DNA from 3 places in the Halomonas sp. E14 genome. Region 3 is predicted to be linked to each of the others. Evidence: predicted binding sites of a transcription regulator. Region 3 holds the regulator's gene; each other region holds the start of a gene.
The links. The regulator PhoB, encoded in region 3, activates phosphate uptake and scavenging genes when phosphate is short. The targets are predictions, from matches to a motif close to TGTCATANNNNTGTCANA.
Positions count from the first base shown of each region.

Region 1: a site for PhoB is predicted at 1,077-1,094, ahead of ACT7B3_RS03550 (DUF6482 family protein). Genes of this name have one in related genera too.
Region 2: a site for PhoB is predicted at 8,639-8,656, ahead of ACT7B3_RS12085 (Na/Pi symporter). Genes of this name have one in related genera too.

Region 1 is NZ_CP199423.1:770,156-779,577, forward strand. Features, by position in the region: gene dnaB (replicative DNA helicase) at 1-661, shown strand, start outside; gene ACT7B3_RS03545 (hypothetical protein) at 734-1,027, shown strand; gene ACT7B3_RS03550 (DUF6482 family protein) at 1,160-1,462, shown strand; gene ACT7B3_RS03555 (thiol-disulfide oxidoreductase DCC family protein) at 1,621-1,896, opposite strand; gene hemH (ferrochelatase) at 2,028-3,116, shown strand; gene ACT7B3_RS03565 (Na+/H+ antiporter subunit G) at 3,205-3,639, opposite strand; gene ACT7B3_RS03570 (K+/H+ antiporter subunit F) at 3,652-3,921, opposite strand; gene ACT7B3_RS03575 (Na+/H+ antiporter subunit E) at 3,915-4,412, opposite strand; gene ACT7B3_RS03580 (monovalent cation/H+ antiporter subunit D) at 4,409-5,959, opposite strand; gene ACT7B3_RS03585 (Na+/H+ antiporter subunit C) at 5,956-6,297, opposite strand; gene ACT7B3_RS03590 (monovalent cation/H+ antiporter subunit A) at 6,297-9,107, opposite strand.
Region 2 is NZ_CP199423.1:2,580,658-2,590,079, forward strand. Features, by position in the region: gene sufC (Fe-S cluster assembly ATPase SufC) at 1-609, opposite strand, end outside; gene sufB (Fe-S cluster assembly protein SufB) at 808-2,250, opposite strand; gene ACT7B3_RS12060 (SUF system Fe-S cluster assembly regulator) at 2,320-2,784, opposite strand; gene ACT7B3_RS12065 (putative bifunctional diguanylate cyclase/phosphodiesterase) at 3,088-4,821, opposite strand; gene ACT7B3_RS12070 (Lrp/AsnC family transcriptional regulator) at 5,066-5,554, shown strand; gene ACT7B3_RS12075 (complex I NDUFA9 subunit family protein) at 5,591-6,493, shown strand; gene ACT7B3_RS12080 (phosphate signaling complex PhoU family protein) at 6,646-7,323, opposite strand; gene ACT7B3_RS12085 (Na/Pi symporter) at 7,348-8,556, opposite strand; gene ACT7B3_RS12090 (nucleoside deaminase) at 8,684-9,121, opposite strand; gene ACT7B3_RS12095 (hypothetical protein) at 9,213-9,422, opposite strand, start outside.
Region 3 is NZ_CP199423.1:3,684,706-3,694,127, forward strand. Features, by position in the region: gene ACT7B3_RS17375 (chorismate--pyruvate lyase family protein) at 1-356, shown strand, start outside; gene ubiA (4-hydroxybenzoate octaprenyltransferase) at 386-1,276, shown strand; gene phoB (phosphate regulon transcriptional regulator PhoB) at 1,357-2,046, shown strand; gene phoR (phosphate regulon sensor histidine kinase PhoR) at 2,048-3,421, shown strand; gene cysZ (sulfate transporter CysZ) at 3,432-4,154, opposite strand; gene phoU (phosphate signaling complex protein PhoU) at 4,174-4,899, opposite strand; gene pstB (phosphate ABC transporter ATP-binding protein PstB) at 4,932-5,747, opposite strand; gene pstA (phosphate ABC transporter permease PstA) at 5,763-7,301, opposite strand; gene ACT7B3_RS17415 (ABC transporter permease subunit) at 7,298-8,431, opposite strand; gene ACT7B3_RS17420 (PstS family phosphate ABC transporter substrate-binding protein) at 8,479-9,422, opposite strand, start outside.

The sequences.
Region 1 (9,422 bases), 2.9 Mb from region 3:
GGTCATGGTGTTTTCCATGGAGATGCCCGCCGAATCGCTGATGTTGCGCATGCTCTCCTCCCTTGGCCGCATCGACCAGACGCGGGTGCGTACCGGCCAGTTGGAAGACGAGGACTGGCCGCGCCTGACCTCGGCGGTCAACCTGCTCAAGGACAAGCAGCTGTTCATCGACGATACGGCGGCGCTGTCGCCCAACGAGATGCGCTCGCGCATCCGGCGCGTGGTGCGCGAGCACGGCAACATGGCGCTGATCATGATCGACTATCTGCAGCTGATGCAGATTCCCGGCTTCTCCGAGAACCGTACCGGCGAGATCTCGGAGATATCGCGCTCGCTCAAGGGCATGGCGAAGGAGTTCGGCTGCCCGGTAGTGGCGCTGTCGCAGCTCAACCGCTCGCTGGAGCAGCGCCCCAACAAGCGCCCGGTCATGTCGGACCTGCGCGAGTCGGGCGCCATCGAGCAGGACGCCGACCTGATCGCCTTCGTCTACCGCGATGAAGTCTACAATCCGGATAATCCCGATAACCAGGGGCTGGCCGAGCTGATCATTGGTAAGCAGCGTAACGGGCCCATCGGTACGGTGCACATGGCGTTCATCGGCCGCTATACGCGCTTTGAGGACCTGGCGCCAGACAGCTACGGTGAAGCGTTTGGGGAGTGACAATGGGGGTTGAGCCCTGCGTACGGCCCCGTATAATGCCGGGCCCCGGACGGTAGATTGCAAGGAGACAACATGGCGGGCGGATTTCGGCGCGGCAAGCGCCAACGTACACCCAAGCTCGAGGCGCGCGGCGTGCTGCAATCGCTGGAGCGGGAAGGGCCCTTCAAGGAGTGGCTGGGCATGCCGGATCTCTATCGCTTCCGGCTGATGGTCGATGGCGAAACCTACAGCTACCAGACCGAGGACGCCGAACTCACGGTGGCGGTAGGCGACCGCGTGGTATTTCGCTACAAGGAAACCAAGGCGGGGAAGTGGGTCGATCGCAACTCGCTTGGCAAGGCCATCGATCCGTCCAGCCTATCCTAGGTTTTCCCGGGTGACAGGAACCTCTCCTGCGTAGCGGTGGTCATACCAGTGTTATGCTACTGTCATGAAGCTGATATCGGGCACAGAGATACTGTGCCCGACTTGTATCAGTTGACCGTCATGGAGGGAGCCATGGAATTCAAAGATCTCAAGGCATTTGTCGGCCGCCACGACAACTTCGAAGTTCGCGTCATCACCCATACCGGCAGCCACTGCTACCAGGTGGAGCTGGAAGATGTGGAAGGGAAGCGCCACATGCTGTCTCGGCGCGGCAAGCCGGCGGTGTTCCGCTCGCTGGAGGATGTCTACCTCGAGCTGCAGCGCGCCGGCATCCACCGTGCCTATCTGGTGCAGCATGTGCCGCATGAGGAGGTGATCGGGCGCGATGCGCATTACCACGACCCGTTGACCTCACGCATGCCGCTGGTGTTTTGACCCGCGCTGCGTGATAGCTCCGACTGGCGCTATCCCTTTTCTCGCCGTCGCCTCGCAGTCATCCAGCGCCCCAGGCGCACGCGGCGGCGGGCACACAGGTAGCTGGCATCCAGCAGCGGGGCCAGGCCGGGCAGCAGGCTCAGCCTGATCAGCCAGCGCTAGCCCAGCACCGCGTACAAGGCGCGGCTGGCGTCCATTCCGATATACCACCTCCCCTGGGCATCAAGCGCATGCAGCCTGCCCATCATCTTGGTGAAGGCCGTGCCCAGCGGTGCGGCATCGAAGTCTTTCGCCCGTATATCGACGAAGAGCCCCCTGTCGCTGTGCCGCTGTGCGGTCAGCCAGTCGACCTCCTTGCGGCACAGCGGGCATCGGCCGTCATAGAACGGCGTGGCCGGGGGGGCCTGGGCGCGCAGTGTCTCGGCTCGATTCATCGTGCTCCTGGTGGGATCCACCCTGATCATTAGCTGTACAATTTTATGCGATAGTACAACTTCATTCCCGGCGACGCGACGACCCTGATAGACTAGCCGGCATGGCGACATCGACCTCAAGGAGCTCATGAATGACCACGCCTTCCCGGGACCCAGCCTCCGTCCTTCCGGACTCGGCAAGCCAGTATTGCCCGGTACATGCGCCGTCGGACCACCCCCCCGTGACACGCCCTCGCGTCGGCGTGCTGCTGGCCAATCTAGGGACGCCCGACGGCACCGATTACTGGTCGATGCGTCGTTACCTCAATGAGTTCCTCTCCGACAAGCGGGTGGTCGACTACCCCAGCTGGAAGTGGCAGCCGCTGCTGCAGCTGATCATTCTTACCCGCCGTCCGTTCAAGTCGGGCGAGGCCTACCGCGGCATCTGGAACCAGGAGCGCAACGAAAGCCCGCTGCTGACCATCACCCGCGAGCAGACCCGCAAGGTGGCAGAGTCGCTCAAGGCGCTGTACGGCGATAGGGTGATGGTCGACTTCTGCATGCGCTACGGTAACCCTTCGACCGAGAGCGTACTGCGCCGCATGCAGGCGGCCGGCTGCGATCGCATTCTCTTCTTCCCGCTCTATCCGCAGTACGCCTCGCCCACCACCGCCACCGCCAACGATCAAGCCTTCCGCACCTTGATGAAGCTGAAGTGGCAGCCGGCCATTCGCACCGTCCCGGCCTATTTCGAAGAGCCGACCTATCTCGATGCGCTGGCCGCTTCCGTGCGCGAGGCCTACGATGCGGCCGAATCCCGACCTGAAGTGCTGGTGGCGTCCTACCACGGCGTGCCCAAGCGCTTCCTGATGGAAGGCGATCCCTACCACTGCCAGTGCCAAAAGACCACGCGCCTGCTGCGCGAGCGGCTCGGCTGGAAGGAGAGCGAGGTCCAGACGGCCTTCCAGTCCCAGTTCGGGCCGGAGGAGTGGGTCGGGCCGCAAACGGTGGACCACGTGGCCGCGCTGGCGCGCCAGGGCAAGAAGCATATTGCCGTGGTGTCGCCGGCCTTCTCGTCCGACTGTGTCGAGACGCTGGAGGAGATCAACGAGGAGATCAAGGAGAGCTTCTTGCATGCGGGCGGCGAGCGCTTCACCTACGTGCCGTGCCTCAACGCTCGCGGGGACCATGTCGCGGCGCTGACTGCGATCATTCGCCGCGAGCTGTCAGGCTGGTGTTGAAAGGCTAAGATGAAACGAAGAGGCGGCCCGCAGCCATGCTGCGGGCCGCCTCTCATGCTGGCGGCAGCTCCTTGCGACAGCGGCTATATCAGCGCTGCAGCCGCGAGCGCTTGGCCTTGCGGTACTTCCACGGATGCTTGGCGCTGGCAGGACGCGCCACCCGGCTCTGGCCCACGTCCTCGTCGCGGAACTCCGGCACCGAGCCGCGGGTGCCGGTGATGAAGCGCAGATGCATGTGCAGACCTGTCTTGGCCAGCATGTGGCCGGTGACCGGCGCGGTGATGAACAGGAACAGCGTGATCAGCAGTTCCTGCACGTGGAGTTCGCGTTGGGTGATGGAAAAGTAGAGCATCGAGGCGATCAGCACGCAGCCGATGCCCAGGGTAGTGCCCTTGGTCGGCCCGTGCAGCCGCATGAAGAAATCCTTGAACTGCAGCATGCCCAGCGAACCGGTGAAGGCAAAGATGCCGCCGGCCACCAGCAGCAGGGCGATCACGGCTTCGGCAATGACGTACAGGGTCATGGCACTGTCTCCTTATTCGATGATGTCGCCGCGCAGCAAGTAGCGACAGATGGCCATGGTGCCGACGAAACCCAGCATGGCAATCAGCATCGCCGCCTCGAAGTAGGTCTTGGTATTCAGCCATAGCCCCAGCAGCACGATCAGCGCAATGGAGTTGACGTACAGGGTGTCGAGGGCCAGCAGGCGGTCGGGCACGTCGGGCCCGACGGCGAGGCGATAGACGTTCATCCCCATGGCTAGCACGATCAGGGCCAGGCTGATGAGCAGCGCGGTATCTAGCATTCGAAGATCTCCTTGAGCGGCCGCTCGTAGCGCTCGCGAATCTCGCGGATCAGCGCCTGTTCGTCGGTCATGTCCAGCACGTGGATCAGCAGCGAGGAGCCGTCCAGGCGAACGTTGGTGGAGACGGTGCCCGGCGTCATGGTGATGGTGTTGGCCAGCAGCGTGATGGTCAGGCGATCAGTGACTTCCAGCGGATACTCGACGAAGCCGGGGTGCGGCTCGCGCTTGGGCAACAGGATCAGCAGGCTCACGTGGATGTTGGCCTTGACGATGTCATACAGCACCACCAGCACGAACCAGGCCAGCTTGAGCGGATGCTTGACCCTTGGCAGCGGGTCCCAAAAATTCTGCGTCAGCAGCGGGATGACCACGGCGAGGAAGGCCCCCAGCAGCAGCTGGCCCGGCGCGATGCTGCGCACCATCAGCAGCCACACCACCAACAGGACCAGCGACAGGGTGGGCGTGGGCAGGTAGCGACCCATGGCTTTCATAGTGCCTCTCCTTGTTGGCCTTGCGGCGTCACGCGCTGGGCTGGGACCTGGGCAAGCGGATCGCCGAGCAGCTGCTGGATCGGCTCGTGGGGAGCGGCCAGCTGGGCGGCGGTGGCCTGGGTGTAACTGCTGACCGGGCCGCCGAAGATGACCAGCAGCGGGGCGGCGGCCAGTAGCCATACGACGCCGGCCAGCTGGGCGCGACTGACCTTGCCCGAGGCCACTTCGCCCTTGTAGCTGGCCCAGAAGAAGACCGAGCCGGCACGCGACATGGCGATCAGGGCGGCCAGGCTGGCCAGCAGCAGCAGCGGCCAGAGCCACAGGCGGGCCGAGCCTTCTACTGCCTGCATCAGCAGCAGCTTGCCCAGCGCGCCTGCCAGCGGCGGCAGGCCCACCGCGCCGATGGCGGCAATCAGGAACAGCCCCCCGAGCAGGAAGCGCTGGTGCAGGCGGCGGCCGCGCACCAGGCGCGTACCCGCCTTGCCGCGCTGTTGGCCGATCAGTTCGGCGATCAGGAACAGGGCGCCACAGATCAGCGTGGTATGCGGCAGGTAGTAGAGCAGGGCGGTGTTGGCTTCCGGCGTGCCCAGCGCGGTGCCGGCCAGCAGGGTGCCGACCGAGACCAGCACCAGATAGGCCACCAGCGGGCGCAGGTCACGTGCGGCGAGCACGCCAATACCGGCCAGCACGATGGTGGCCAGGCCGGACCACCACAGCCAGGCGGTGATTGCCGGGGCGGCCTCGCTGTCGATGAAGATCAGGCTCTGTACCCGCAGGATCGCGTAGAGCCCCACCTTGGTCATGATCGCGAACAGCGCCGCCACCGGCGCCGGGGCGGAGGCGTAGGTGCGCGGCAGCCAGAAGTAGAGTGGCAGCAGCGCGGCCTTGAGACTGAAGACGACGATCAGCAGCAGCGCACCGGCGGTGGCCAGGGCGGCCTGGTCGCCGGAAAGCTGGGCGACGCGGCGCGCCATGTCGGCCATGTTGAGCGTGCCGGTGGCGCCGTAGAGTACGCCGAGCGCGATCAGGAACAGCGCCGAGCCGGCCAGGTTAAGGATGACGTAGTGCAGCCCCGCCCCCACCCGCGCCTTGCCGCCGCCGTGCAGCAGTAGCGCATAGGAGGCCAACAGCAGGATCTCGAAGAACACGAACAGGTTGAACAGGTCGCCGGTCAGGAAGGCGCCGTTCAGGCCCATCAGCTGTAGATGGAAGATGCCGTGGAAGTTGCTGCCCTGCACGTCGTCGCCGGCGCAGGCGAAGAGCACGCAGCCCAGCGCCAGGAAGGCGGTAAGGATGAGCATCAGGGCGGCCAGGCGGTCGAGCATCAGCACGATGCCGAAGGGTGCCTGCCAGTTGCCGAGGGCGTAGAAGGTCAGCTCACCGCCGGCCGCCTGGCGCAGAAGCAGCAGGTTGATCACTACCAGCAGCGCGGTGATCCCGACGCTGAGGCGACGATGCGTCGCGTGGCTGGCCTTGCTGGTCAGCAGCAGGACGATGGCGCCGACCATGGGGACTAGGATGGGGAGGGCGATCAGGTGTTGCATCAGCGTACGTCTCCATCTTCGCCTTGCTGGCCGTCCACATGGTCGGAGCCAAGCTCGCCGCGGGCGCGAATCGCCAGGATCACCACGAAGGCGGTCATGGCGAAGCCGATCACGATGGCGGTCAGTACCAGCGCCTGGGGCAGCGGGTCGGTCGGGGTGATCGACTCGCCAATCACCGCGGCGGCGTGGGTGTTGAGGCCGCCGGTGGAGAACAGGAACATGTTCACGGCATAGCCGAGCAGTGCCAGGCCCACGATCACGGGGAAGGTGCGCCCGCGCAGCAGCAGGTAGATGCCGCTGGCGGTCAGAACACCCACCACGAGCGAGTAGATAGCTTCCATCAGCGTTCCTCCAGTCGCGGGCGGTCTTCGGTGGTGACACTGCCCAGGTTGACCAGGATCATCAGGGTGGCGCCGACCACCGCCAGATAGACCCCGATGTCGAAGAGCATGGCCGAGGCCAGCTCGAACTCACCGATCAGCGGGAGGTGGAAATGACCGAAGGCGGAGGTGAGGAACGGGTAGCCGAACAGCCAGCTCGCCAGACCGGTGGCCGTGGCCACGGCCAGGCCGGAGACGGCCACCGCGGAGTAGGATAGCGGCAGCCGCTCGCGGGTCCAGTCGTGGCCGCGGGCCATGTACTGCAGGATCAGCGCCACGGCGGTGATCAGGCCGGCGATGAAGCCGCCGCCGGGCTGGTTGTGGCCGCGCAGGAAGATGTATACCGACACCAGCAGCGCCAGCGGCAGCAGGATCTGGGCCACCACGGCAAGGATCAGCGGATAGCGGTGGCGCGACCAGCGAATCCCTTCCAGGTTGCCCGAAGGCTTGAACAGACGCAGGCGATTGAGCAGCTTGAAGGTGGCAAGCCCGGCCAGGGTCAGCACGGTGATTTCACCGAAGGTGTCGAAGCCGCGGAAGTCGACCAGGATGACGTTGACCACGTTGGTGCCGCCGCCGCCGGGGACCGATTCGCGCAGGAAGTAGTCGGCGATGGACAGGGTCTCGCGGGTCAGCAGGGCGTAGTTGAGCATTGCTACCGCCAGGCCCAGCGAGGCCGCCAGGAACAGGTCGCGCAGGATGCGCCGGCCCGACACCAGCAGCGGCGGGCGCTGCGGCAGGAAGAACAGCGCCAGGATCATCAGGATCATCGAGACCACTTCCACCGACAGCTGGGTGAGCGCCAGGTCCGGTGCGGAAAAGCGCACGAAGGTCAGCGACACCGTCAGGCCCACCACCGAGAGCATCAATAGCGAGACCAGGCGCCAGCGGTGGCTGAGCGCGCTGCCGATGGCGCCGAACACCATCAGCGCCGCACCCAGCACCAGGATGCCATCGACTGGCTGCACGCCGCGCTCGCCGGTCAGGTTGCCGAGCTGGGAGAGGCCGATGCCGGCCATGATCAGGGCACACAGGATCAACAGCGCCTGATAGCGCTGCAGCGAGCCGTTCTCCAGGCGCAGCGTGAGCCAGAGGGTGGCCTTGATGACGCGCAGCATGATGGCTTCGAAGAGCAGGCTGGCGTTGCGGGCCGGGAACAGCGAAGCGATGCGGGCGAAGCGGCGGTGCTGGCTGAGCACGGCCACACCCCCTGCTACCGCGGCAAGGCTCATGATCAGCGGCAGGTTGATGCCGTGCCACAGAGCCAGCGTGAACAGCGGGGTGGTATCGCCCTGAACGGCCAGGCTGGCGGCATGCACCAGCGGGGCGGCCAGGGTCATCGGGAACAGGCCCACCAGCAGACTCATGGCGGCAAGGAACAGGCCGGGCAGCAGCATGCCGCGCGCCGGGTCGTGGACCTTCATCGGCGGCAGCGCCTTCTGCTCGCGGGTCAGCTTGGGGGCGGCAAAGAACAGGCTGTAGACCAGGCGCATAGAGTAGGCCACCGAGAGCGTGGCGCCCACCATGACCAGCAGCGGGATCAGGGTGCTGAGCGCGCCGAACACGTCGTTGACCAGGCTCTGCTCGAACAGCATCTCCTTGGACAGGAAGCCGTTGAATGGCGGAAAGCCCGCCATGGCAGCGCCGGCCAGCAGGGTCATGGTGCCGGTCAGCGGCATCATCGACCACAGTGCGCCGAGGCGGTCGATGTCGCGGGTGCCGGTCTCGTGGTCGATGATCCCCACGCTCATGAACAGCGCCGCCTTGAAGGTGGCGTGGTTGAGGATGTGGAAAACCGCGGCGACAATGGCCAGCGGGCTGCCGAGACCCAGCAGCAGGGTGATCAGGCCCAGGTGGCTGACCGTGGAAAAGGCCAGGATGCCCTTAAGGTCGCGTTCGAGCAGGGCGAACCAGGCGGCGTACATCAGCGTGGCCAGGCCCACCAGGGAGAGCGTGATGGCCCACAGCGGGGTATCGCCCAGCGCCGGATTGAGCCGCGCCAGCAGAAACACGCCGGCCTTGACCATGGTGGCGGAGTGCAGGAACGCGGAGACCGGCGTCGGTGCGGCCATGGCGTGGGGCAGCCAGAAGTGAAACGGGAACTGCGCCGACTTGGTGAAGGCGCCGAACAGCACCAGCGCCACGATCAGCGGATAGTTCGCCGAGGCGCGAATGGTGTCGCCAGCGGCCAGCACGTCGCCCAGCGCATAGCTGCCGGCGGCCTGGCCAAGCAGCAGCAGGCCGGCCAGCAGGGCCAGGCCGCCGGCGCCGGTCACGGTCAGCGCCATCCGGGCGCCGCGGCGGGCATCGCTGCGATGCCCCCAGAAGCCGATCAGCAGGAACGAGGAGATGCTGGTCAGCTCCCAGAACAGCCACAGCAGGATCAGGTTGTCGGCCATCACGATGCCGATCATGGCGGTCATGAACAGCATCATGTAGGAGAGGAAGCGGCCGTCGTCCTCCTCCTTGGAGAGATAGTGCCCGGCATAAAACAGGATCAGGCTGCCGATGCCGAGGATGAGCAGGGCGAACAGCAGGGTCAGCCCGTCGATGCGCAGGGCGAGGTCGAGGCCCAGCAGCGGCATCCAGGACAGCCGCAGGCTGACGACGTTGCCGCCGATCACCTCGGGGGCATGCAGCAAGGCGATGCCCAGCGCCAGCAGCGGGGCGATCAGCGTGGCCGAGACGCATTTCTTGCGGCCATGGCGGGACGTCATCACCGGCACCAGGGTGCCGATGATGGTAAGTAGGGGTATCCACAGCAGCGACATGGGTGATTCGTCCATTCTGGTGGCGAGTCGGCGTCGAATCGCCACGTCACCGAAGGGGCGTGGCGTTGCTGCGCCTGTGACCACTAGGCTTAGTTGGAGCGATCGCAAGATCGACAGCGGGCCGTTGGAGGCGACGATGAAGAGACGGCAGAAAATCGTTATACTACAAGCCGTTTCGCTCAGGCTTCGGGGCTTGCCATTGCCAGCTGCGGCGCCGAGTTTAAAACTTTTGCGATGCAATAAACAGCCTGGCGAGGCGCTGTAGACTCATACCTTGGGCGTATCTTCTGCTAAAGAAGTGGCAATTGATCCAAG
Region 2 (9,422 bases), 1.1 Mb from region 3:
GTGGGTCACCAACAGGATGGCGCGGCTGGTGTCACGCAGGCTGTTGACCCCGTCGGCCACCACCTTGAGGGCGTCGATGTCGAGTCCGGAGTCGATCTCGTCGAGCATGGCCAGCCGGGGCTGCAGCACCAGCATCTGCAGGATCTCGTTGCGCTTCTTCTCGCCGCCGGAGAAGCCCTCGTTGACGGCGCGCTGCAGAAAGCTGGCATCCATCTTCATCTGCGCCAGCTTCTCCTTGACCAGCTTGAGGAACTCCGGCGCGGGAATTTCGCCTTCCCCGCGAGCTTCACGCTGGGCGTTGAGCGCCGCCTTGAGCAGGTAGATGTTCTTTACGCCGGGGATCTCCACCGGGTACTGGAAGCCCAGCAGCAGACCCGCCTGGGCGCGCTCCTCGATCTCCATCTCCAGCACATCGCGCCCCTCGAAGGTGACCGAGCCAGAGGTGACCTCATAGCCCTCCTTGCCCGCGATCACCGCCGACAGAGTCGACTTGCCGGCCCCATTGGGGCCCATGATGGCGTGCACTTCCCCGGCGTTGATGGTCAGGCTGAGACCCTTGAGGATTTCCTTGCCTTCCACCTTGACGTGCAGATCCTTGACTTCGAGCATCGTTGAGTACCTTTTCGATTCTGGCGAGCCGCCGCGGCGACTTGCACAAATGGATTCGTTATTAAGCTGCATGGACATGCCACGCGCTTAATCTGGATGAGCGACTCCGGCGCCAAGGCTCGCGAGGGCGCGGTGGCCAAAAGCCCCTCGCTTCGCCTTGTCCCCGGCGCTCATCTCACCGGCCACTTGAAAACAGCGTTAACCGACGGCGCCTTCCAGGGTCACGTTGAGGAGCGCCTCGGCTTCGACGGCAAACTCCATCGGCAGCTCCTGGAACACGTCCTTGCAGAAGCCGTTGACGATCATGCTCACCGCGTCTTCCTCGGAAATGCCGCGGCTCTGGCAGTAGAACAGCTGATCCTCGCCGATCTTCGAGGTGGTCGCCTCGTGCTCGATGGTGGCGCTGCTGTTGCCGATCTCCTGGTAAGGGAAGGTATGCGCGCCGCACTGGTCACCGATCAGCAGCGAGTCGCACTGGGTGAAGTTGCGCGCCCCCTTAGCTCGCGGGCCGATCTTGACCAGCCCACGGTAGGACTGGTTGCTGCGCCCGGCGGAGATGCCCTTGGAGACGATGTAGGAGCGCGACCCCTCGCCAATGTGAATCATCTTGGTGCCGGTATCGGCCTGCTGGCGGCCATTGGTCACCGCTACGGAGTAGAACTCGCCGATGCTATCGCGGCCGCGCAGCACGCAAGAGGGATATTTCCAGGTGATGGCGGAGCCGGTCTCGACCTGGGTCCAGCTGATGCGCGAACGGTCGCCGCGGCAGTCGCCGCGCTTGGTGACGAAGTTGTAGATGCCGCCCTTGCCGTCCTCGTCACCGGGGTACCAGTTCTGCACCGTGGAGTACTTGATGTAGGCGTCATCCAGCGCCACCAGCTCGACCACTGCAGCGTGAAGCTGGTTCTCGTCGCGCATTGGCGCGGTGCAGCCTTCCAGGTACGAGACCTGGGCGCCCTCCTCGCAGATGATCAGGGTGCGCTCGAACTGGCCGGTGTTGGCGGCGTTGATACGGAAATAGGTGGAGAGCTCCATCGGGCAGGTCACGCCCTTGGGCACGAAAACGAAGGAGCCGTCGGTGAACACCGCAGAGTTGAGCGCGGCAAAGTAGTTGTCGGCCACCGGCACCACGGTACCCAGGTACTGCTTGATCAGCTCCGGGTAGTCGCGGATCGCCTCGGAGATCGAGCAGAAGATCACCCCCGCCTCGTAGAGCTTCTCCTTGAAGGTGGTGGTCACCGACACGGAGTCGAACACCGCATCCACCGCCACCCCGGCCAGGGCCGCCCGCTCGTGCAGCGGGATACCCAGCTTTTCATAGGTTTCCAGCAGCTTGGGGTCGACCTCGTCGAGGCTCTGCGGGCGGTCTTCCGGGCGCTTCGGCGCGCTGAAATAGGAGATCGCCTGGTAGTCGATGGGCGGATAGTCCAGATGCGCCCAGGAGGGCGGCGTCATCTTCAGCCACTGATGGTAGGCCTTGAGGCGCCACTCGAGCATCCACTCAGGCTCGCCCTTCTTCTTCGAGATGAAGGCGATAGTGTCCTCGTCGAGGCCGGGCGGCAGCGTGTCGCTCTCGATATCCGTCACGAATCCTTCTTTGTATTCGCGGCGAACCAGCTGTTCCATTTCCTCACTTGCCATGGTCTCTCCCCTCCCGGGCGGTTGGGTTGGCGAGCGCACTCGCCTCGGGTAATAAATGCGGTGTTATGGCTAGGCCGTATCGGCGGCCAGGCTCACGCTCTGTATGGGCAGCTGCACCGGCAGCTTGATCGGCGTGGCATCGGCCAGGTGGGCCAGGGTCACGCTGTCGAGCAGGGTGCGTACGGCTAGCGACACACGCTGCCAGTTGTCGGAGACGCCGCAGGTGGCGAGCAGGTCGCAGTCACCTTCGGCATGGCTGCATTCGGTCATCGCTACCGGCCCCTCAATGGCGGTGATAATGTCGATAGCTGTGATCCTCGACGCGGGGCGCGCCAGGGAGTAGCCACCCTGGGCGCCTCGTCGTGATTCCAGCAGCCCGGCCTTGACCAACATCTTGAGCGTCTTGCTGACCGTAGGGTGCGGTAGCTGTACGGTCTCGGCCAGCTCCGCCGCCGCATGGGGCTGGTCGGGATGCCGGGCGATCTGCGCCAGAATCACGGCGGCATAGTCGGTCAGCCTGGAAAGCTTGAGCATGCCTGACTCCTGATGGTCACGGTGCAAGGGCAAACGCCTGCGCTCCATTTGGGACCATTTTAGTCCTGTATGGTTTCGATGTGAAGCCCACCGTAGGAGTCGACAAGAGAAGGACCCAGATGGCGACACGTTCGCCGCCGTTATCATCAATAAAAGCAATCATTCTCATTTTTATCAGTTACCATTCCCCGCTGTTGACAGGCCACGGTTGCAGGCCAGCGGCCCACGCATCATGCGCAAGTACGCAAGGGAGAAAGCGCAAGAGACAAAGCGCACGATAGAAGGAGTGTGTTTCAAGAGAGGTCAGCGAGGCGGCAGCAGGCTGTCGATACAGGGATCTGCCCACCAGGCGTCACGGCTTGCCTCAAGCTGGGCATGGTGGCGATGCCAGGCGAGCAGCTCCACCGCCGGCAGCGCCCGAGTATAGAGGTAGCCCTGCGCCTGGTCGCATTGCAGCCCGCGCAGGATGCCATGCTGGCGGTCGGTCTCGACCCCTTCTGCCGTCACTTCCAGGCCCAGGGCATGCCCTACGTCGATCAGGCAGGCAACGAGTTTCTGCGCTCTGGGATCTTGCTCCATGCCGCGAATGAAGGCGCGATCCACCTTGAGCCCGGTAATGGGCAGGTGGCGTAGGTATTCGAAGGAGGCGAAGCCAGTGCCAAAATCATCGATGCTAACCTGCACACCCAACCCGCGCAGCCGCTCAAGCGCCTTGCTGGCGGAGACAAGATCATGCATGAAGGCACTCTCGGTGATCTCGATTTCCAGCAGCGAGGGCGCAATACCGGCTTGTTCGATCAAACGCCCCACCTCGACTAGGAGCCGCTCGTCCATCAGGTTGCGTACGGAAAAGTTCACGCTGACACGCTTTTCGAAACGCGTGATGAACCGGCAGGCTTCGCTCACCACGAAGCGTGTTACCGGGGCAATTAGGGTTGTGGTCTCGACCTTGGGCATGAACATGCCCGGGGCAAGCAGCGAACCATGCCGGTCACGCCAGCGAATGAGCCCCTCACAACCGCATACCGAGCCGTCGCTGAGGCGCAGCTTGGGCTGGTAGTGCAGTTCGAATTCCCCATGCTGCAGGCCCTCGCGCACCCTTGCAATCAGCTTGATGTTCTGCACGTTACGTCTGGCCAAGGCCGGCTGGTAGTGGCAATAAGGGCGATGCTTTTCCGACGCAGCCAGCAGCGCGGTGCGCGCCTCGCGGATCAGGCTTTCGGGTGTGTCGCCATCGCCCTGCTGCAGGCTGCTGCCGGCGATGAGCTGCACGCGCAGGGGCACGCCCAGCACTTCCAGGTTCTCTTCGCCAAGCTCGATCACCTGGCTTGCCCGCCGCTCGAGGTCGGCGACATCCTCGCACCGGAAGAGCAGCATCAGCTCTGCCCCGCTCACCCGATAGCAGCCGACTAGCGCCGGCGCCAGGCCGGCGAAGCGCGCATGCAGGGCCAAGATGAGCGCCCTCGAGGCATCGGCGCCCAGGGCCTCGAGGATGTCGTTCATGTCATCCACTCGCACCAGAATCAGGCCGATGTCACCCGACGACGGGATGGGGGGTTCGTTCAGGTGGCGGCTCAGGTCGTCTTCCAGCGCCACTTCGTTGGGAAGGCGGGTACTGAGGTCGGTGCGTGCGGCATGCTCACTGGCGAGGTGAATCTTACGCAGCTGGGAGAAGAGCGCTCCGGCAAAACCGCCGATAAGCAGATACAGCCCCAGGCGTACCAGCCAGTTGAGAGTAGTTTGTGCCTCGCCGGTTGCCACCGTGAGGGGCATGGCGGCCATTAGCAGACCGGCGACCAGGGCCGTCGCCAAGGCACCAAAGAGAAGATACCAGACCCCGGCCAGCAGCACGGGAATCAGCATCAGGTAGGGATAGGCGAAACGCGTGCCGCCCGTGGCATACACGATGAGCATGCCAAGGCCCAGCAACAGCGCCAGCACCAGCACACGACCGCCATGCCGCACAATGCCAGGAAAGGCCTGCCACTGCGACCGCAGCTCCTGCCAGGAAAGAATATCCTTCGCGACGCCTCCCATGAAGCGCTCCGATGTCAAGTGCGCGGGGTATCTCTTAGGTTAAAAGTGTATGCAGCATTGCAATCTTTTGCGCACTCCCGTTTCAACGCAGCCTGCCAACCTCGGTGTTCCATGGCTGCCAGCTGGCATGGATGCATCGAGGCGTGGCAGCCACTGGCAGGTACGGCAGGGATTCGCCAAACTTGGCTTGATGGTTAGCGTCATCCGTCAGGAAGTCACCGATTGCCACATTGACGAGGCACCCATGCGCAACCTCAAGCTCGATCGTATCGATCACCTGCTGCTGGAAGCCCTGCAACAGGATGCCCGCCTTACCACGGCAGAACTGGCCGAGCGGGTGAATCTCTCCCCGTCCCCCTGCGCCCGCCGCATACGCCGGCTTGAGCAGGCGAGCCTGATCACCCGCTATCGCGCCGAGCTGGACCGGGAACGACTGGGGCTTGCGATCACCGCTTACGTGCGGGTTCGGCTCGACCATTGCCAGCATGACGGAACGGAAGCCTTTGAAGCGGCCATGCAGGCCATGGCAGAAGTGATCGACTGCCATGCCATGTCAGGGGAGTGCGATTATCAGTTGCATGTCCTGGCCACCGACCTGCACGGCTACGAGCACTGGCTGCGCCAGCTCAAGAAGCTGGGCATGGTGAGCAGTGTGGAAAGCAGCTTCGCGATTCGCGCAGTGAAAGAGAACGGCACCCTGCCACTGCCTCATGACACCTCCACCCGACCCTGATACCGTGCTTATCGAACAGCGGAGGGAAAGGGAACCATGGCCTCTGGCCCTGTCACAGTTTTTGGCGGCACCGGGTTTCTCGGGAGCCAGATCGTGCTCGAGCTCGTGGAGGCTGGCTGTGCGGTGCGCATTGTGGCACGCCGCCCCACCTGGCCGAACTGGGCCGAGCCAGACGATCCGCTGAGCCTGGTCGAAGCCGACATTTGCAGTGAATCGGACACCCGCCAGGCCCTGCATGGGGCAGCGGGAGTAGTTAACGCGGTGAGCCTCTATACCGAGAGCCGCCAACTGCGCTTCGAGCACCTGCACGTGGAAGCGGCAGCCCAGCTGGCACGCCTGGCGCATCGCCAAGGTATCACCACCCTGATCCAGCTCTCGGGCATCGGCGCCGACCCGGCCTCCCGCTCGCCCTATATTCGTGCGCGCGGGCGCGGCGAAGTCGCCGTCATCGAGGCCTTCCCCAAAGCCGTGATCCTGCGGCCGAGCGTGATGTTCGGCCCTCACGACCGCTTTCTCTTCACCCTGGAAAGACTGACCCGGCACCGGGTGCTGCCGTTGTTTGGCAAGGGGGAAACGCTGCTGCAGCCGGTACATGTGCGGGACGTGGCACGCGCCTGCCATCGGCTGCTCAACGCCACCACGACCCAGCGTCGCCTGTTCGAACTCGGCGGCGCCGACGTGCTGCGCTACCGCGACATTCTCGGTCTGATCGCCGCCCACCTGGAGCGTGACCCGCGCATGGTGCCGATCCCGTTTCACTTGTGGCAGCTGGCCGCCTTGCTCGGCAGCTGGTTGCCCAGCCCGCCCCTGACCCGCGACCAGCTGGCGCTGATGCGCCAGCACAATGTCGTCGACCCAAGCCTGGGCACCCTGGCTGATCTCGGCATCACTCCCCGCTCGCTGCGCGAGAGCCTGCCCGACTGCCTGCCTTGCCGCTGAACGCGCCTGCCAACGACCTGGCGCAGCTGTGCCGAGCTTTGCCGGGTGTAAATAGTAAGGATTTGCTGGAAGCTGCTGCTACCTGGGAGAGCTCTGGCTTCGCTTCCCGCAGCGCAAGGAGCCGCTCGCCAGAGCGGCGAGCGGCAGGAGGGTCAGAGTTCTTCGTCGTCGGAATAGAAGTCGAGGTCTTCCAACTTGCCCAGCACCGCGGTAGCGATGTTGGCCAGGTGGGCGGCCACACGCTTGTAGTGGCGTGCCAGCAACGAGTAAGCCACGGCCTCGTGAAACTCGATCTTGGCCTCGTCACGGAACAGCTCCTGGATGAGCCTGTCGCAGTGGGCACGGATCTCTACCGCCTTGGTCAACGCCTGGCGCGCCTGGCGCTCGTCGGAGTCGCTCGTGGCCTTGATCACCATGCCGAACATGCCGGTCATCTGCGCCGCCATGGCGTTCAGCGGATCCTGGTACTTGGGCACATGGAAGCCTTCGCTGTAGAAGTGCCCGACCTCGAACACGTTCTTGCAGTAATCACCGATGCGCTCGGCGTCTTTAGCCACGCTCATGAGAGCCAGGCAAATGGCCACGTCGTGCCCCGGATTCACCGTCAGGTGGCGCAGCACCTTGCGTCGTATGGAGCGTTCCAGTTCGTTGATCGCCCGGTCCCGCTCATAGAGCGGCTGGCGCACCTCGTCGGCTGCCACCGTGCTGTGCAGCACTTCGTTGGCGCGGTCGAACATCCAGGCGCCGTGCCCGAGCATCTGGGTCAGATCCTCGAAAGCCATGTTGATGGTATTTTCCGAAGTCAGGGCGCTGTAAAGCTGACGAAACATGGAGAAAGCTCCTGAAAGCCGCGCTCAGCGCAGGCTGGTAAACAGTTCGACGGCACCGATCCCGAGCAGCGGTATCACCAGGAACACGCCGATCAGGAAGATGAAGGCATAGCGCGTCTGGCGGGCGGCGAGCTTGCCGTACCAGGTTGCCACCTTGAGCGGCACATAGCGCAGCGGATACCAGACCAGCGTGCCGGTCACGTTGAAGATGACATGAAACAGCGCCACCGTCATCGCCGCTGCCACCGGGTTGGCGGTAGCCGCCAGCACGCTGGTCACGGTGGTGCCCAAGTTGGCCCCCATCATGAACGGCAGCACCCGCCGCAGACGCACCACGCCGGCCCCGGCCAGCGGCACCATCAGGCTGCTGGTGATGGTGCTGGACTGCACCAGCACGGTGGAAACCAGCCCCACCCCGTAGGCGCGCAGGTCGCTGCGGAAGAAATAGGTGCGGAACAGGCCATCCATGTGGCGCAGCAGGGCACCCCGCAGGTTCTGCACCATGAAGCCCAGGGCAATGAACATCAGCAGCAGTCCCAGGGCGGCCACCAGCAGCCCCTGGGAGGCCGCCGTGGGTGTCAGGGCGCTGCCGATCGCATTGGCCGCGTCCACCACCGGCGCCGTGATCACCTTGACGGGGCTATTCGGACGCGCCACCTCCTCCAGGCCGATCAGCTCGGCCAGCCAGCCCGCCAGGCGGGTGAACATGCCCCGCCCGGCCTCGTGAAACAGGCCGCTGATGAATTCCAGCGGGAACACGATCAGTACGGTGAGGATATTGAAGAAGTCGTGCATCAGCGCAGCGGTAAACGAGCGCCGGAAGTTGCGCCGGATCCGCATGTTCGCCAATGCCACGATCACTCCCGTGACCGCGGTGCCGATGTTGGCCCCCATGATGGCGAACACGGCGGTGCCCAGGGTCATCTCGCCGCTGGCGACCAATGTCACGATCAGCGCCGAGGTGAAGGACGAGCTCTGCACGATCATGGTGACCAGCACGCCGGCCAGCAGGGCGATGAAGGGGTTCTCGCCATAGGCGAAGAGCTGGGCCAGAAAATCGCTGGCACGGCCAAATGTGCCAAGGCCGGCACCCAGCACGTTCAGGGCCGCCAGGAACAGGTAGAGGCAGAGCCCGGCATAGATGCCACGTAGCCAGGCAGGCACCTCGCGTACCGGTTCTCGGGACAAGGCGGCACGGCTCGATTGGCCGTCGGATCTCTCGGTCTTGGACATGGGCGGCCCGTTTTCAGGTTACACGTACTGGATGACGGAAGCGTGACGTTCTGGTGGCACTGCGCGCACGGTAACGGGCCAAGATGACAGTTTCATGACAACCGCTGCCGACACGCGTACGCCCAGGCTAGTGGCCGATATCTTCGTTCCACAGCTCTGGCGAGGCCTCGATGAAGCGTGTCATAAGTTCGACACAGTCAGGCAGCTGTAGCACCTCCACGGCCACGCCCCGCGAGGCGAGCAGCGCTTCTTCTCCGAGGAAGGTCTGGTTTTCCCCCACCACCACGCGCGGTATGCCGTAGAGCAGGATGGCGCCGCTGCACATGGCGCAGGGCGAAAGGGTGGTGTAGAGCGTGCATTCACGGTAGATCGCCGCCGGCAGGCGCCCTGCATTTTCCAGGGCGTCCATCTCGCCATGCAGGACGGTGCTGCCCGCCTGGACCCGACGGTTGTGTCCACGCCCCAGGATGCGGCCCTGGTGTACCAGCACCGAGCCGATGGGCACGCCGCCTTCCGCGAGGCCCTGGCGTGCTTCGTCTAGGGCTGCTTGCATGAATGAGTCCATCTTTGCGCTCCGCTTCCTTTCGACTGTCGAATCCTGCAGAGACCTTAGCAAAAAGTGCCCGCTTCTGCGCAGCCAGGCCAGGACCGGCTCCTCACTGCCAGCGCCAGCCGTGACGCTCCCACCAGGCCAGCGCAATCTGGCGATTCTGCGCATTGGCCTGGGGGTCAAGCACGCTTGCCAGGCGCACGTAGTCGCCCGCCGTCTGGGCCATCAACGCAGGATCCTGGGTGGCGAGCTGCAGCGCGTAGAGCACCAGCATCAGCTCGTAGTCATCGCGGCTGTCGATCAATCCATACAGCAA
Region 3 (9,422 bases):
GGCCCGACGAAGCCCAGGCCCTCGGCCTGCCCTGCGACCGCCTGGCATGGCGCCGCGAGGTCGCCCTGTGCCTCGACGAGCGCCCCTGGGTGGTGGCGCGCTCGGTGGCCTCCCTGGCGCTGCTGCGCGGCCAGCGCCTTGACCGGCTGGGCGAGCGCTCGCTGGGCAGCTGGCTGTTCCGCCAGCCGGACCTCGAGCGCAGCCCCATCGAGATCACCCGCGCCAGCGCCCCCTTCCATGCGCTGGACGGCCCCTGGGGCCGGCGTTCGGTGTTCCGCCACGGCCGCTTTGCAGTGCTGGTGCAGGAGTTCTTCCTCGACGCGATGGCGGAGGAACTCGGCCTTCCCGCACGCTAGGATAAACGTCATTGCATAAGGAGGACTCGATGGATCGCTCGTTGCTCCACCCCAGCGGCCTGGCCCGCTTGCCCGACTTCCTGCAGCTGATGCGGCTGGATCGCCCCATCGGTACCTGGCTGCTGATGTGGCCGACACTATGGGCGCTGTGGGTGGCCGCCGAAGGCCTGCCCGAGCGCCACCTGCTGCTGATCTTCGTCGCCGGGGTCTACCTGATGCGTGCGGCCGGCTGCGTGGTGAACGACTACGCCGACCGCCACTTCGACGGCCACGTCAAGCGCACGCGAAACCGCCCCCTGGCCACCGGGCGCATCAGCGAGCGCGAGGCCAAGCTGCTGTTCGCCGCCCTGGTCGCCGCCGCCTTCGTGCTGGTGCTGTTCACCAACCTGTTCACCGTGCTGCTGTCGCTGGTGGGCGTGGCCCTGGCCTTCATCTATCCCTTCATGAAGCGCTACACCCACCTGCCGCAGCTGTTCCTGGGTGCCGCCTTCTCATGGGCGATTCCCATGGCCTTCGGCGCCGTGCTCGGCCAGGTGCCCTTCGAAGCGTGGCTGCTGTTCGCCGCCAACGTGGCCTGGACGGTGGCCTACGATACCCAATACGCCATGGTCGACCGCGACGACGACCTGAAGATCGGCATCAAGTCCACTGCGGTGCTGTTCGGCCGCGCCGACCGGGCCATGATCGGCCTGCTGCAGCTGGTGACGCTGGGCCTGCTGGGCTGGGCCGGGGTGCGCCTGGGGCTTGGCCTGTTCTACTGGCTGGGCCTGGCAGGCATGGCGGCTACCTTCGTGCACCAGCAGTTCCTGATCAGGACGCGCGAGCGCGAGCGCTGCTTCCAGGCCTTTCTCAACAACCACTGGTCGGGGCTCTTGCTGTTCGCCGGGATCGCGCTGAGCCTGTGGCCCGAACTGGGCTGAGCGCTGGCGGCCATGTCATCCTACTGTCATGATAACGTGGTGATATCGTCATCGAACGTCACGCAACATGAGGCAACGGGATGACTGCCAAGACCGTTTTGATCGTCGATGACGAGGCGCCGATCCGAGAGATGATCGCCGTCGCGCTGGAGATGGCAGACTACCGCGTGCTGGAAGCGGCCAACGCCCAGAGCGCCCACGCCATGATCATCGACCATCAGCCTGACCTGCTGCTGCTCGACTGGATGATGCCCGGCACCAGCGGCATCGAGCTGGCGCGCCGGCTCAAGCGCGAGGAAGCCACCCGCGAGCTGCCGATCATCCTGCTGACCGCCAAGAGCGAAGAGGACAACAAGATCCTCGGCCTGGAAGCCGGCGCCGACGACTACATCACCAAGCCGTTCTCGCCCCGCGAGCTGGTGGCCCGGCTCAAGGCGGTGCTGCGGCGCACCACGCCGCGCGGCGTCGAGGAGCCGGTGGAGGTCGACGGCCTGCAGCTCGACCCCGTCAGCCATCGCGTCAGCGCCCATGGCCAGGCGCTGGAGATGGGCCCCACCGAGTACCGTCTGCTGCAGTTCTTCATGACCCACCAGGAGCGCGCCTACACCCGCAGCCAGCTGCTCGACCAGGTGTGGGGCGGTAACGTCTACGTGGAGGAGCGCACCGTGGACGTACACATCCGCCGCCTGCGCAAGGCCCTGGGCGACGCCCACCAGCACCTGATCCAGACTGTGCGGGGCACCGGCTACCGCTTCTCCAACAAGGGCTGACGTGCGCCCCTGGAGCCGGGAGGTCTGGCGCATCGGCCTGCTGGGAGCCGCCGGCAGCCTGGTCGGCTGGCTGTTCTCGGCGCCGGGGTTGGGGCTCGCGGTGGGCCTGGCCGCCTGCCTGGCCTACCACCTGCGCCAGCTGCACGCCCTGCGCAACTGGCTGATCCGCCGCCCCCACGACGAACCGCCCGCCGCCGCCGGCCTGTGGGGCGACCTGTTCGATCGCCTCTACCGCTACCAGAAGGGTCAGCGCCACACCCAGGGCCGCCTGCAGGCGACCCTCAAGCGCATCCAGGAGTCCTCCGAGGCGATGCGCGACAGCGTGGTGATGCTCGACCCCCACGGCGACCTTGAGTGGTGGAACAGCGCCGCCGAGGCGATGCTGGGGCTGGAGCCCGCCCACGACCGCGGCCAGCACATCACCAACCTGATCCGCGACCCGCGCTTCGTGGCCTACTTCAACGCCCGGGCCTACCGGGAGCCGCTGACGCTGACCTCGCCGGTGGACGAGCGTCGGGTGCTGCAGTTCCAGATCACCCTGTACGGCGACGACGAGCGCCTGGTGATGGCGCGCGACATCACCCGCCTGCACCGCCTCGAGGAGATGCGCCGCGACTTCGTCGCCAACGTCTCCCACGAGCTGCGGACGCCGCTGACCGTACTGGCCGGCTACCTGGAAACCTACGCCGACACCGCCGAGCTGCTGCCGCCGCGCCTGGCCAAGGGGCTTGGCCGCATGCAAGAGCAGACCGCGCGCATGCAGAACCTGGTCAACGACCTGCTGCTGCTGTCGCGGCTGGAGATCGACCAGGGCGGCGAGGATCACCTGGCGCTGGCGATGCCCGAGCTGCTGGCGCGCATCCAGCGCGACGGCGAAGCGCTGTCGGCCGGGCGCCAGCGGATCACGCTCTCGATCAGCGAGCCGCGGGGCCTGCTCGGCAGCGAGCAGGAGATCCACAGCGCGCTGTCCAATCTGCTGTTCAATGCGGTGCGCTATACCGGCGAAGGCTGCCGCATCGAGCTGCGCTGGCGCCCGCACCCCCTGGGCGCCTGCCTCGAGGTCGAGGACAACGGCGAAGGCATCGACCCAATCCACCTGCCGCGACTCACCGAGCGCTTCTACCGGGTCGACAAGGGCCGCAGCAACGCCACCGGCGGCACCGGCCTGGGGCTGGCCATCGTCAAGCACGTGCTGCTGCGCCACGACGCCAGCCTCGAGATCGAGTCGCACCCCGGCCAGGGCGCCCTGTTCCGCTGCGTGTTTCCCGCCGCGCGGCTGGTCGCCCTGCCCGCCACACCGCCTGCTCCGACAGCCGCGCTGGCTCCTGCATCCGGCACGCTCAGCCCGTCCGCCACCCCCACCAGGCCCGACTGAACGCCGGCGTTCAGCGCTCGCTCGGCAGGCCGCGATAGTGGCTTTCCCACATCAGCACCGCGCCGGCCACCGCGCCCGGCAGCAGCAGCAGGTTGGCCAGCGGCAGCCAGGTAATCAGGGTAACCCAGCCGCCGAAGGTAAGGGTCTGCCAGGAGCGCGCCGCCAGCCGCCGGCGCATGTCGGCAAAGCTCACCTTGTTGTTGTCCATCGGGTAGTCGAGGTAGGTGATGGCCATGATCCAGGCCGAGAACAGCGCCCAGAGGAACGGCGCGACGACGTTCAGCCCCGGCACCCAGCTGAGCGCGAACAGCGCCAGCATGCGCGGCAGGATGTAGCCCAGCTTGACCAGCTCGCGGCCCAGCGCGTCCACCGCGGTACGCGCCAGGCCGCGGTCGTCCAGCGGCGGGCGGCCGGTGGCCTCGACCTCCACCTTGGCGGCCAGAAAGCCGTAGAAGGGCGCGGCGATCAGGTGGGTCACCAGCGAGAAGGTGAAGAACACGATCAGCACCAGGCTGACCACGAACAGCGGCCAGAGCAGCCATTCGAGCCAGACCAGCCAAGCCGGCACCAGCGCCAGCCAGGCCGCCAGCCATTCGCCGAAGCGGGTGACCACGTAGTAGAGCATGGCCGCGTAGACGCTCAGGTTGATGGCAATCGGCGCGTAGACGTAGCGGCGCAGGCCGCGGCGGTAGACCAGCTTCACGCCGCGCAGCAGGGCGGTCTGTGCTTGCATCGGCTCTCCCTTGGGCGGCTTACTTGCGGGCCAGGGCGCCGGCGTCGAGCTGGCCCGGGTCCATATGGCGAATGTCGAGCCCCTTCACCAGGTAGATGACATATTCGGCCAGGTTGTCGGCGTGGTCGCCGACCCGCTCCAGCGCGCGCAGTACCCACATGACGCTGAGCACCGGGCCGATGGCGCGGCTGTCCTCCATCATGAAGGTCATCAACGAGCGCATGGCACTGCTGTACTCATCGTCGACCGACTCGTCCTCGCGCACCACCTGCAGCGCCAGCTCGGTATCGAAGCGGGCGAAGGCGGTCAGCGCATCGCGCAGCATGCGCCGCACGTGCTCGCTGATGTGGCGCACCTCGACCAGGCCGCGTACGCTGCCGCCGCCTTCGGTCAGGCTCAGGGCGTTGCGTGCGATCTTGCTGGCCTCGTCGCCGATCCGCTCCAGGTCGGCGGTGGCGCGGATCACCGCCAGCACCAGGCGCAGGTCGGAGGCCGCCGGCTGGCGGCGGGCCAGCACCCGGGTGCACTCGTCGTCGATCTTGAGCTGCATGGCGTTCACTTCACGGTCGCGGTCGCGGACCTTCTCCGCCAGGCGGCTGTCGCCTTCGAGCAGGGCCTGCACCGCCTCCTGCACCTGCTGCTCGACCAGGCCCCCCATGGTCATCAGTTGGGTCTTGAGCGCCTCCAGCTCTTGGTTGAACTGGCGCGAGATATGCTGGCTATGGGTGTCGCTGGTGATATCCATGGGTTCCTCCTCGGGCCGCCGTAGCGGCCGCTTCAGGCCATGCGGCCGGTGATGTAGTTCTCGGTGCTCTTCAGGCTCGGGTTGGTGAACAGCGTGTCGGTGGGGGCGTACTCCACCAGCTCGCCGTGCTGCAGGAAGGCGGTGTAGTCCGACACCCGCGCCGCCTGCTGCATGTTGTGCGTGACCAGCACCAGGGTGAGCTGCGACTTCAGCCGCCGGATCAGCTCCTCGACCTTCAGCGTCGAGATCGGATCCAGCGCCGAGGCGGGCTCGTCGAGCAGCAGCACCTCGGGGCGTACCGCCAGCGAACGGGCGATCACCAGACGCTGCTGCTGGCCGCCCGAGAGCGACCAGGCCGAGGCGCGCAGGCGATCCTTCACCTCGTCCCACAGCGCGGCGGCGTTGAGCGCCCACTCGACGGTATCGTCCATCTGCCGCTTGCGCATGCCGCCCAGCAGGCGCAGCCCGAAGGCCACGTTCTCGTAGATCGACATGGGGAAGGGGTTGGGCACCTGGAACACCATGCCGACCCGCCGCCTCAGCTCGTCCACCGCCACCTCCGGCGCGTGGATGTCCTGGCCCTCGAGCAGGATCCGCCCGGCGTGGCTGACCTCGTCGTTGAGGTCATGCAGGCGGTTGAGCGCACGCAGCAGGGTCGACTTGCCGCACCCCGACGGGCCGATGAAGGCCGTGACGCGGTGGCGGGGAACGCGCAGGGTGAGCCCCTTGAGCGCCGGCTTGCCGCCGTAGGCCAGCGTCAGCCCTTCGATCTGCAGGCAGCTGGCCTCGGCCGGGAAGTCGATGATCGACCCCGTGGCGAAAGGCAGCGGCCCAGGCGGTTTGGTCATGCACGACTCCTCGAGTCAGCGGCGCGGCTGCACGCCGTGACGCACCCTGAAATGATGCCGCAACAATATGGCAGTCAGGTTAAGCACCAGGATCACCAGCACCAGCAGCAGCGCCGTGGCATAGACCACCGGCATGGCGGCCTGCACGTCGTCGCCGTGGAAGGCCGTGTCGTAGATGTGGTAGCCCAGGTGCATGAACTTGCGCTCAAGATGGAGGAAAGGAAAGTCGCCGTCCACCGGCACCTGAGGCGCCAGTTTGGCCACGCCGACCAGCATCAGCGGAGCCACTTCCCCGGCGGCCCGCGCCACGGCCAGGATCACCCCGGTCAGCATGGCCGGCACCGTCATCGGCAGCACCACCCGGGTCAGGGTCTCCAGCCGCGTGGCGCCCAGCGCCAGGGCACCCTCGCGCTGGTGCGACGGGATGCGCGCCAGCCCCTCCTCGGTGGCCACCACCACCACCGGCAGGGTCAGCAGCGCCAGGGTCAGCGAGGCCCACAGCAGCCCGCCGGTGCCGAAGGTGGGCGACGGCAGGGTGTCGCTGAAGAACCACTCGTCCAGCGTGCCGCCGATGCCGTAGACGAACACCCCCAGCCCGAACACGCCGTAGACGATCGACGGCACCCCCGCCAGGTTGCGCACCGCGATGCGCACCAGGTGGGTCAGGCGGCCCTGGTGGGCGACCTCGTTGAGATAGATGGCCGCCAGCACGCCGAAGGGCGTCACCAGCAGCGACATCAGCATCACCATCAGCACCGTGCCGAAGATTGCCGGCCACACCCCGCCGGCGGTGTTGGCCGCCCGCGGCCCCTCGGAGAGAAAGCGCCACACCCCTCGCGTCCAGGCCGCCAGCTTGGCCGCCCCGCTCATGGCGTTGGGCCGGGTGGCCGCCAGCACCTCGTCCAGCGGCTGGTGCAGGCGGCGCCCGTCGACGCTCTCCAGCACCGCCACGTCGCCGCGCATCGCCTCCTGCAGCCGCTGAAGGCGCGCATCGAGCTCGGCCAGCGCCTGCTGCGCCTGGCGATCGCTGGGGTTTCGCTCCAGGTGGGCAACGAGCGGCCGCAGCGCCTCCCGGCGCAGGCGCTCGCGTTCATCTCGCAGCGCCTGCAGCGCGGCCAGGCGCCGTTCGAGCGCGGGCCAGGCCGCCTCCTGCCCATAGCGCTCACCGCCGGCCAGCTCGATCGCCAGCAGCCGGCCGATGAAGTCGCCGTAGCGCTGGCGCTCTAGCACGACCAGCGCCTCGGGGCGCTCGGTGCGGGCGATCTCGTGCAGCGCCACCCAGCGCCACACATGGCCGTCCAGGTCGCGGTTGGCGGTGAAGTAGAGCCGCTCGCGACCTTCGCCGAGGGGCAGCGGCAGTTCGCGGATCTCGCGCCCAGCCAGGCGCTCGCCGTCATGCAGCGCCACCAGCTCCACCGGGGCCGGCCAGAACAGCGCCAGCCCGCGCACGGCGATCAGCGTGAGCAGACCGCCCAGCAGCAGCAGCGACAGGGCCACGCTGGCGGCACAGAGCCAGGCCCAGGGCCCCTCCGAACGCGGCAGGCGACCCTTCACGGTGCGCTGCCCAGCCAGCGATAGCGGCGCCTCAGCCGCGTCCGCACGATTTCGGCCAGGGTGTTGACCAGGAAGGTGAACAGGAAAAGCAGCAGCGCCGCCAGGATCAGCAGCAGGTAGGGCTGGCTGCCGGGAATCGCCTCGGGCAGCTCCACGGCGATGCCGGCCGCCATGGTACGCATGCCTTCCAGCGGGCTCAGGCTCATCAGCGCGGTATTGCCGCTGGCCATCAGCACGATCATGGTCTCACCCACGGCGCGCCCGGTGCCGATCATCACGGCGGCGAACACGCCGGGTGCCGCGGCCGGCAGCACCACCCGGCACAGGGTCTGCCAGCGGGTCGCGCCCAGCGCCTGGGCGCCCTCGCCCAGGCTCGCCGGCACCCCGGACAGCGCCTCCTCGCTCAGCGCATAGACGCTGGGCATGACGGCAAAGCCCATGGCCAGGCCGACGATCATGGCATTGCGAGTGGCGTAGTCCAGGCCGAAGCGGCTGTCGAGCCAGGCGCGCAGATCGCCGCCGAAGAGGCTCGCCTCCAGCCACGGGGAGAGCGCCAGAGTGGCGAAGGCCACCGCTGCCAGCCACGGCAGCAGCCACAGCCCGGCCCAGGCCAGCGGTGCGCGCTGGCGCAGCCGCGCTGTCAGCCGGCGCCACACCCCGGCCACCAGCAGCACGGTCAACGGCAGGGTCAGCAGCAGCGCCAGCGCCCCGGCCAGGTGGCGTTCGATCCAGGGCGCAAGCACCAGCCCCGCGACGAAACCGATCACCACCCCGGGCAGCGCCTCCATCAGCTCCAGGGTCGGCTTCAGGTGGCTGCGCAGGCGCTGCGACATGTACAGCGACGAATGCACGGCTGCCCCCAGCGCCAGGGGAATGGCGAAGACCAGCGCCCAGAAGGCGGCCTTGAGCGTGCCCCAAGCCAGCGGCGACAGCGACAGGCGGATCGACGCCGGGTCCAGCCTGCCGGCGAAGAGCGCCGGCAGCACCTCCACGGCCAGGAAGGCCCCGATGGCCATCACTGCCGCGATCACCGCAATGCCGCCGGTGGCAATCAGCACGCCGGCCAGCCGATCGCGCAACTGGCGTCGACGGAAGCGGGAGGAAGCGGGAAAGGCGGGAGGTTCGGTCATGAACAGAAGAGTAAGACGCCTTGATGACAGTTGAATGACAGCCGGTGCTAGGGGTCGTCCAGCCCCAGCCGGCGCCGCTGCTGCATGACCACGGTCTCGGGCAGCGCCACGAACCCCAGCTCCGTCACCGTGGCCTGGCCGCGGGGCGACAGGACCAGCTCGAAGAAGGCGCGCTCCGGCCCCGCCAGGCCCTGACCCGGCGGCAGGTTGGCATAGACGAACAGCGAGCGCCCCAGCGGGTAGTCGCCACGCTGCACCGAAGCGGCATCGGGCCGGTGCACGCGCCCCTGCGCATCGGTCAGCGTCAGCACCTTGACCCCGGGGGTCAGGTGATTAAGCCCGGCATAGCCCAGGGCGTCCAGGCTCTCGGTGACGGCGGCGACCACGGCGGCCGAGCCGGAGTGCTCGTTGAGGCGGCGCCGATACTCGCCGCCGCACAGAGCGCGCTCGCGAAACAGGCCGTAGCTGCCCGAGGCGCGGTTGCGCCCATGCAGCTGGATCCTGCCGGCGGGCGCCGTCACCCCCAGCGCGGACCAGCGCTCGATCGGCGCCTCTCCGCCGCAGCGGCGCGTGTGCGAGAAGATCGCATCGAGCTGTGCCAGGCTCAGGCTGTCCAACGGATGGTGGCGATGCACGATGACCGCCAGCGCATCCCGCGCCACCTCGATCTCCACCGGCGGGTAGCCGTGGGTGGCGATAAAGGCCTCGCGCTCACGGTCGCTCATGGCCCGCGACATCGGTCCCAGCCGCGTGGTGCCTGCGGTCAGCGCGGGCGGCGCACTGGCCGAGCCGCTGGCCAGCAGCTGCAAACGAATGCCTGGATGGGCGTCGCCGAGCTGCTCGCCCCAGCGCAGCATCAGCCCGGCCAGGGTGTCGGAGCCGACGATGCCCAGGGTACCGACTGGCGCCTCGGCCCGTGCCGCCAACGCAGCCAGCAGCAGCAGGCAGGCGGCGAGCCAGCGCGACAGGCGGCGGCCCGGGCGGTAAGGCG